Regions from separate parts of the Exiguobacterium sp. ZWU0009 genome, predicted to be linked through region 1. Evidence: riboswitches for the same ligand, from Rfam matches in the RefSeq annotation. Region 1 holds a riboswitch; each other region holds the start of a gene.
The links. Region 1 has a riboswitch for S-adenosylmethionine ahead of L985_RS15085 (methionine ABC transporter ATP-binding protein). Riboswitches for the same ligand answer to the same signal wherever they lie in the genome.

Region 1 (2,201 bases):
TGGACCGTCCTCGAACGAAAGTGCTTCATAGGATGGAACGGAGAGTGCGGCATTGATCGTAATGATGCCGGCAAACGGAATGCCGTCAGCGGCGAGTGACAGTGCAAGCGTCGCACCCATCGATTGACCGATGACGAAGACTTGATCGCATGTTTCTTGTAAACGTTCATAGCCGTCTTTCAGGCTTTGCTTCCAACATCGAGCAGTCGATTGTTCAAACTCGCGGACGTTCGTTCCATGTCCACGTAAGCGCGGGGCATAGACGGTAAAACCTTCAGCGGCGAATGCCTCACCGACGTCCCGGACACTTTGCGGGGTCGCATTAAAACCATGACAGATTAGAATACCGATCGATCCACCTTGAAGATAAAACGCTTCAGCACCAGTCAATACAGGATAGTTCATCATTACTATTTTTCCTCCATTCATGAAAAAAACTCGTCGACGTCACTGCTTGGACGCCCACGAGTTTTTCACCGTATCATCCAAAGCCGCGCTTTGTTGGTCGGAGCACCTTACAAATTGCAGGTTGCCGTGAAGTCATAGAGCCAGGTCTCTCGTTCACTCTTGATAAATATCATATTGGAATTGTCGGAATAATCATTGAAACGATGGTAGCACGACCAAAAATGACTTGTCAAATCTTTCTTGACGAATCACGATCCGTTCATTAAGCTAATTCATAACTTGTAAATCCATCGATATGCGCCAAATGGATTATTTTTGCAAAGTTGGTTGACTTTTAAAGTTTCGACCCGTAATGTAAAAATTAGTTTTACGACATAAGCAACAACGCAACAACACACATACGAATTTCATACCGCAATACTTATCCAGAGAGGTGGAGGGACTGGCCCTACGAAACCTCGGCAACAGACTCATTATGAGCACTGTGCCAATTCCATCAGACAGATGTCTGAGAGATGAGTGGAGTGGATTCTGCCACTGTGCGGATCCAGGTCTCTTCTTGTTTCTCAAGAAGGGACCTTTTTTGTTGAATGAAGGGGGAAAACGGAATGATTGCATTTCATCAAGTCAAAAAAACGTACGTCACGAAAGATCAGACGATTGCAGCACTCGACGGTGTCGACCTGACGATCGAAAAAGGCGAAATCTTTGGTGTCATCGGCTTTAGCGGTGCCGGAAAAAGTTCACTGCTCCGCTGTGTCAATCTGTTAGAACGACCGACGTCAGGAACGGTGACGGTCGATGGGGAAGATTTAACGCAACTGTCTCCAAAAAAATTACGCCAAGCAAAACAACGGATCGGGATGATCTTTCAGCACTTCAATCTGTTGAATGCGAACACGGTCTTTACGAACGTTGCAAAACCACTCGTTCTCGCAGGCGTCAAGAAAGACGAAATTCGCCGCCGAGTGACGGAGTTGCTCGAATTCGTTGATCTCGCGGACAAGGCGGATCATTATCCGGATCAATTGTCCGGTGGGCAGAAACAGCGCGTCGGCATCGCCCGGGCACTAGCGACGCAACCTTCCGTCCTCTTGTGTGACGAAGCGACGTCAGCGCTTGATCCCCAGACGACGCATCATATTCTCCAGTTATTAAAACGTATCAATGCGGAGTACGGGATCACGATTCTCTTGATCACTCACGAGATGGGCGTCATTCGTGAAATTTGCGACCGGGTCGCCGTCATCGAAGCTGGAAAGTTGATCGAGTCAGGAACGGTCTTCGACGTCTTTTCGAATCCAAAGACCGAGACGGCACGGAACTTCGTCCGGTCTGTCATGCATGACGAGATTCCAGCATCGATTCGTCAGTTGATCGAGTCGCGGAATGCACATCCGATCTACAAGATTCATTTTCTCGGACATCACACCGGGCAGCCGCTCTTATCGCAAGTCGCAAAACGCTTTGACGTCGATGTCAACATCTTGCACGGAAGCATCACAGAGTTGCAGGATACGCCGTTCGGCACCTTGCTCGTCGAGTTGATCGGTGAGCCGACTGAAGTGAAACGAGCGTTACAATACATCGATCAGGCACAGGTGACGGTCGAGGAGGTACTTGCCCATGCTAGTTAATTACAGTGATATCTGGACAGCATTTTTGCAGACGATGACGATGGTATCCGTTTCGCTCTTATTCTCGACCTTGATCGGCTTACCACTCGGTATCCTGCTTGTCGTCACGCGAAAAGGCGCATTGCTTGAAAATGTCCCGCTGTTCACGTTCTTCAA
Region 2 (2,201 bases), 770 kb from region 1:
CAAGTGTCACCTATGTCCTGTTTCGTGGTGGAACGATTGGGCAAATCCAAAACGTATCGCCGCTCTATTGGTTCGGCGGACTCGTCGGTGTTGGTGTCGTCTTTTGTGTCATGCGTGGAATTCAGTTGCTTGGTCCATCCGTCGCGATTTCTGTCGTTCTGATTTCGCAGTTAAGCTTTGCTCTCGCTGTCGATACGTTCGGTTGGTTCGGTTTACCACAAATTGATTTATCGTTCGGTCAGCTCATCGGTCTCGCCGTCATGGTATGCGGGATCTTTGTCTTGAAGCGGTATCAAGTTGTGGCACCAGAAGAGAAGGCGAAGGATCAGGTAGAACGTGTTTCATGACTTATCTTTTCCATAACAATGAAACAGGTCAGCAAACAAACGTTTACTGACCTGTTTTTTTATGCATTTTTTCGAATTAGACCGTCGTCGTATCTTTCCATTCTTGCTCGATGAAGGCATCGCGACCAGAAGCAGCACGATCTTTTTTATAGTGTTCTGGATTTTTCTTATGGAAGTCTTGATGGTACTCTTCCGCTGGATAAAACTCAGAAGCGGCATCGATCCGCGTCACGATCGGTTGTTTGAAACGATTGCTTGCAGCAAGAGCGTCACGAGAAGCGATCGCTGCTTCATGCTGAGCATCCGTATGATAGAAGATTGCTGGTGCGTACTGCGTGCCGCGATCTTGGAACTGACCGTCTGCATCCGTCGGATCCGTTTGTGGCCAGTAGAGTTCGAGCAGACGCTCGTACGGGAACAGACTCGGATCAAACGTGATTTGAACGACTTCGAGATGTCCTGTCGTTCCTGTTTTAACTTGCTCGTATGTCGGGTGATCGACGTGTCCACCCATGTAACCTGATACGATTCCCTCGATTCCTGGTAATTCTTCAAACGGTGTCACCATACACCAAAAACATCCACCTGCAAATGTTGCTTTTTCCATCCGTATCTTCCTCTCCGTGGGAAATTCCCATTGTATGTCTGACAGCGAGAAAAACGAAAACGACTCCTTCGCTTGGTTGCAAAAGGAGTCGCCGCTTTTTATCAACCAAAGCTTTCGCTTTGCTGGTCGTAGCACCTTGCTATGCGCAGGTTGCTGGGACGTCATCGATCCAGATCTCTCGGTCCACTCTTGATAAGGGTATATGAAGTTGATGTCATTCGTTATCATTGTTGTGATGATACCATTCACAAAGAAAAAAAGTCAATCCTTAGGTTTCAAGGCACGTAAAACGGTCGCTCCGAGTGTTTTCGCACCAACCAACAACGCCTGTTCGTTGATCTTGTACTGCGGATGATGTTGCGGATGATTGACGCGACCGTCCGTATATCCGGAGCCGGTGAAGAAATAACTACCCGGTACGTGCGTTAAGTAATGTGCGAAGTCATCCGCCGCCATCATCGGTGTGAGTGACCGGACAGATGCTTCCGGTAAGAAAGAAGCGGCTTCCTGAACGAGTTTTGTCTCGTCCGGATGATTCCAAAGCGCCGGGTAACCCGTCGTGAAGTCAATCGAATAGGTGGCACCGATGCCGGCACACGTTGTTTTGGCGATAAGGTCGACTTCTTGTCGGAGCTGATGTCGTAGTGTCTCGTTGAACGTCCGAATCTCCCCGACGATGCGTGCTTCACCTGTGACGATGTTCGGAGCCGTTCCCGCATGGAAGGACCCGATCGCAAGGACAGCGGGTTCGAACGGATCGACCCGTCGACTGACAAGGTGTTGGAGGTTACAGACCAGTTGTGCACCGGCGACAAGCGCATCTTTTGTTTTGTGCGGTGCCTGGGCATGCCCGCCTTGACCGTGAACGATGATTTCGAATTCATCGATCGCGCATAATGTATGTCCTTCTCGAAAACCGATCGTACCGACCGGTAAATCATTTTCGAGATGTGTCGCGAAGATCGCATCGACGCCTTCGAGGACACCGGCTTCAATCATTTGGATCGCGCCACCGGGAAAGACCTCTTCACCATGCTGGTGGATGATTCGAATCGTTCCTTGCAATTGATCCCGTAATGGATAGAGTGTAGCAGCAAGGGCCATCACCATCGCCGTATGCCCATCGTGTCCACATGCATGCATGACACCAGGGTGAATCGACCGGAAAGCGAGTGTCGTCTCTTCTTGAAGCGGTAAGGCATCAAAATCTGCACGAACAGCAATCGTCGGACCAGGTTGTTTGCCTT
Region 3 (2,201 bases), 260 kb from region 1:
ACAATTATCCGACATCGTAGCCAACGCTGACTTCCAAAGTCCAGCACGTGTTCAAGCGCGTAACTTCGACAACTTCGTTGACTTCTTGAACGTGAATGATCTTGAGCATATCTATCAAGAGACGAACTATCCTGAGAATGTACCGTTTGACCGTCAAATGGCGCAAACTGAGTTGCTCCCACCAGTCCAGCCGATTTCTGGCGTAAGTCTTGAAGAAGCAGTAGCCCGTTTCGAACGGTTCTTCCCGGAACAAGAGAAGAAGATTGCGGATGCGCAAAAACAGACGAAAGCACAATTAGCTGAAAAAGATAAGAAAATCAAAGCATTGCAGAAACAAACAGGAACGGCTCAAAAGGATCAAGAGATTGCGGCGCTCAAAGCGCAACTGGCTGCCCAAACGAAGAAAATGAAACATCAGCAAGGGACATTGAACCGGAAAGCGGTTCGTGCAGCCTTGAAAACAGCGGATTTATTCGCCAAAAAATAAGACATCCAAACATTCCGGAACGATACGATGCGGAATGTTTTTTGGGTAGAAGTATTCTGAATTGTGTTGACAATTCGAAAAAGACTTGATAGGGTTAGGAACAATTACATACTTATCCAGAGAGGTGGAGGGACTGGCCCTATGAAACCTCAGCAACAGGTCGAAAGATACTGTGCTAATTCCTGCGGGTGCTGCACCCGATCGATAAGATTTCCGAATTGTCGACCGACGCATCCGTGAGGATGCGTTTTTTGTTTGAAATAGGTGGAATGAGGAGGAAACGAATTCATGAAAACGAGTGGGGCTTTTCGACGCAAGATGGAATCACGTCATCTGATTATGCTGTCGTTAGGTGGTGTCATTGGAACAGGATTGTTTTTAAGTACAGGTTATACGTTAGAACAAGCAGGACGGGTCGGGACGATTTTGTCGTATTTGATTGGGGCAGTCGTCGTCTACTTAGTTATGTTAAGTCTCGGTGAACTCGCCGTGCACATGCCGGAAACCGGTTCATTTCATAAATACGCAACGAATTACATCGGACCCGGTACCGGTTACACAGTCGCCTGGCTCTACTGGCTGACGTGGACGGTCGCCCTTGGTTCAGAATTCACGGCAGCAGGTATTTTGATGCAACGTTGGTTCCCGTTGATTCCGGTGTGGGTGTTCAGCGCCTTATTCGCTGCGATGATCCTTGGTATCAACGTCTTGAAGGTCCGCGTGTTCGCTGAAGTCGAGTTTTGGTTTTCAGCGATTAAGGTCGTGACGATCATTGCTTTCATTTTACTTGGTGCGGGAGCCATCGTCGACTTCATTCCACTGCAAGATGGTAGTCCGGCTCCATTCTTTTCTTCGTTAACCGAAGGCGGGTTGTTCCCAAATGGCGCTTTCGTCATCTTCATGACGATGCTTGCCGTGAACTTTGCTTACTCGGGAACGGAACTGATCGGTGTAGCAGCAGGTGAAGCAGTCGATCCGAAACGGACGATTCCGCTTGCGATCCGGACGACGATTTTACGACTGGTTCTCTTTTTCGTCGGTACGATCATCGTGTTAGCCGTCTTGTTGCCAACGGAAGGGAAAGGCGTACTCGAAAGTCCGTTCGTCGCCGTGTTTGAACGAATCGGAATTCCTTACGCAGCAGACGTGATGAACTTTGTCATTTTGACAGCGATCTTGTCGGCAGCGAACTCTGGACTTTACGCCGCCTCTCGGATGCTCTGGTCGCTTGCGAACGAACGCATGATTCCACGCTTCTTCGCCCAGGTGACGCCAAATGGGGTGCCACTACGAGCCGTATTGTTCAGCATGCTTGGCGGAGGACTTGCCTTGCTGTCTAGCATCTATGCAGCAGGAAGTGTCTATATTGCGCTCGTCTCGATTTCCGGTCTCGCTGTCGTCGTCGTTTGGATGAGTATCAGCGTTGCCCAGTATCGCTTCCGGAAACAATTCCTCCGTGAAGGGCATACGGTCGACGAATTGGTCTATCGCACACCACTCTTTCCATTCGTCCCGATCGTTGCTTTCGTCGTTTGTTTGATTTCCCTGATTGGTATCGGATTTGATCCGACCCAACGCATTGCCTTGTACTGTGGTATTCCATTCATCGTGATCTGTTATGTCGTTCATGCGTTCACGAATTCTTCTCAGAAACGGAGTGTTGAAGATGTCCCGAATCAAAAATCCAGTTGATCAACGATTACAGGAAGTTCCC
Region 4 (2,201 bases), 430 kb from region 1:
AGCACCGAAGATCAGTGCCGGTAATGCTGCCGTTGGTCCGAGGAACGAACCGACGATTGCTGTCGTGAATGGAATCAATAAGATCAGTAAGATGATGAACGGAATCGAACGGAAAACGTTGACGACCAAGCTCAAGATTGAATAAAACGCCCGATTCTTGAATAATAACTCTTCGTTTGTTGCATACAATAATAGACCAATGATCAAACCGAGAACGAATGTCGAAACCCCAGCGATTGCCGTCATATAGACGGTACTGCCTGTCGCTTCCCACACCATGTCCCAGTCTAGGTTGTCAAAGAATGAAATCATCGGTGATCCACCTCCACTTCAACATCACTGGCTTGAAGCTTCGTGATGACCGCTTGTGTTGCTTCTGTTTCCCCGATCAACTGAATGAACAGTGTACCGAGTGCCCCTTCCTGCGATTGACCGACGTTTCCGCCGATGATATTGAACAGGACCGGTGAATCCTTCATGACTTCCGCGAGGATCGGGCTTTCCGCCGTCGATCCGACGAACGTCAACTGAACGATCTTTCCGGTTGGGTATCGTTCGCGTAGTTTCGCGAACGTCAACTCGTTTTCCGACGGCGACGTCAATTGTTTGACGAATTCTTTCGTCATCGCTTGTTTCGGATGACGGAAGACTTCTGCGACCGGACCTTGCTCAACGATTTTACCGGCTTCCATGACGGCGACCCGGTGACAGATTTTTTGAATGACGTGCATCTCGTGTGTGATCAAGACGATCGTCAGCTTCAGTTTTTCATTGATGTCGACGAGTAACTCAAGGATCGAGTCCGTCGTTTTCGGATCGAGTGCACTGGTTGCCTCGTCACATAAGAGAACGTCTGGGTTTGATGCCAGTGCCCGAGCGATACCAACACGTTGCTTTTGACCGCCGGATAATTGCGATGGGTAAGCTTTTTCGCGTCCGTCAAGACCAACGAGTTGAATCAGTTCCGCAACCCGTTCCTTGCGGCGAGCTTTTGGAAAGCCACCGAGTTCGAGCGGGAACATGATGTTCTCCTCGACTGTTCGTGACCAAAGTAAGTTGAAGTGCTGGAATACCATTGAGACATTCTTGCGGACGCCTCGTAATTCTTTTGGTTTCAGTGATGTCATTTCGACACCATCGATTTGGATCGAACCACTCGTTGGTGCTTCGAGCATATTCAGTAATCGGATCAGGGTCGATTTCCCTGCTCCGGAATAACCGATTATTCCAAAAATTTCACCGCGCTCGATTGTCAGATCAACATTCGCGACGGCTTCGACTGCTCCGCGCTTTGAGCGATAAATCTTTCCTACGTCTTGTAAACGAATCACTACTGTCCCTCCTAAATAAAAAAGTGCGCGCGTTTTAGAGCAAACGCGCGCACTTTTCAGTACACAAAACCATTTGCTCTCATCTCCCAGACTTTTGTCTGCTGGAATTAGCACCACTTCGGATTAGATCCGCGGTTGCCGGGTTTCATCGGGCCAGTCCCTCCACCACTCTCGATAAGAGTTTCGGTATTAAGTTTGTAGAATATATTCTGAATATTAGCAGGGGTTATTTTTGTTGTCAAACAGTTTTTTCAGAAACTTTTTCGAGGAACGTGAAAGCACGTGTTAAGTCTTCTTTCAAATCTTCCGCATCCTCAAGTCCAACTGAAATCCGGACGAGACCGTCCGTGATACCGAGTTCTGCCCGACGTTCTGCTGGGATCGACGCGTGCGTCATCCGTGCCGGAACGGAAATCAGACTCTCAACGGCACCAAGACTCTCAGCAAGTGTGAAGAAATGTGTCGCCTCGACAAGTTTTTCTGCGTTCGCTGCTGAACCGACATCAAAGCTGATCATCCCACCAAATCCAGTCGCTTGTTTCGCTTGGATGTCGTGACCAGGATGCGATGCAAGTCCTGGGTAGAAGATGTTCGAGACAATGTCTTGCGCTTGTAAGAACGCGACGAGATCATGTGCTGTCTCTTCGATTGCATCCATCCGGATACCGAGCGTACGAAGACCACGAACGAGCAAGAAGCTGTCTTGCGGTCCAAGCACGCCGCCTGTCGAGTTTTGGATGAAGTGCAACTCTTCGCCGAGCGCATCATCTTTAACGACGACAAGTCCAGCGACGACGTCCGAATGTCCGCCGATGTATTTCGTCGCACTGTGCAAGACGATGTCTGCACCGAGTGCGAGTGGTTGTTGAT

Region 2: linked by a shared signal. The riboswitch ahead of msrA (peptide-methionine (S)-S-oxide reductase MsrA) and the one ahead of L985_RS15085 (methionine ABC transporter ATP-binding protein) in region 1 are both predicted to bind S-adenosylmethionine.
Region 3: linked by a shared signal. The riboswitch ahead of L985_RS16470 (amino acid permease) and the one ahead of L985_RS15085 (methionine ABC transporter ATP-binding protein) in region 1 are both predicted to bind S-adenosylmethionine.
Region 4: linked by a shared signal. The riboswitch ahead of L985_RS13040 (methionine ABC transporter ATP-binding protein) and the one ahead of L985_RS15085 (methionine ABC transporter ATP-binding protein) in region 1 are both predicted to bind S-adenosylmethionine.

The regions. Positions count from the first base shown of each region.
Region 1 covers NZ_CP018057.1:2,928,509-2,930,709, reverse strand. Annotated here, with positions in the region: gene L985_RS15090 (alpha/beta hydrolase) at 1-408, opposite strand, end outside; SAM riboswitch class I at 476-577, opposite strand; SAM riboswitch class I at 827-930, shown strand; gene L985_RS15085 (methionine ABC transporter ATP-binding protein) at 1,017-2,045, shown strand; gene L985_RS15080 (methionine ABC transporter permease) at 2,035-2,201, shown strand, end outside.
Region 2 covers NZ_CP018057.1:449,010-451,210, forward strand. Annotated here, with positions in the region: gene L985_RS02390 (DMT family transporter) at 1-347, shown strand, start outside; gene msrA (peptide-methionine (S)-S-oxide reductase MsrA) at 424-954, opposite strand; SAM riboswitch class I at 1,050-1,153, opposite strand; gene L985_RS02400 (M20 metallopeptidase family protein) at 1,216-2,201, opposite strand, start outside.
Region 3 covers NZ_CP018057.1:3,186,740-3,188,940, reverse strand. Annotated here, with positions in the region: gene L985_RS16475 (polysaccharide pyruvyl transferase family protein) at 1-487, shown strand, start outside; SAM riboswitch class I at 597-698, shown strand; gene L985_RS16470 (amino acid permease) at 776-2,179, shown strand; gene mmuM (homocysteine S-methyltransferase) at 2,154-2,201, shown strand, end outside.
Region 4 covers NZ_CP018057.1:2,498,729-2,500,929, forward strand. Annotated here, with positions in the region: gene L985_RS13035 (methionine ABC transporter permease) at 1-312, opposite strand, end outside; gene L985_RS13040 (methionine ABC transporter ATP-binding protein) at 309-1,331, opposite strand; SAM riboswitch class I at 1,408-1,512, opposite strand; gene L985_RS13045 (bifunctional cystathionine gamma-lyase/homocysteine desulfhydrase) at 1,570-2,201, opposite strand, start outside.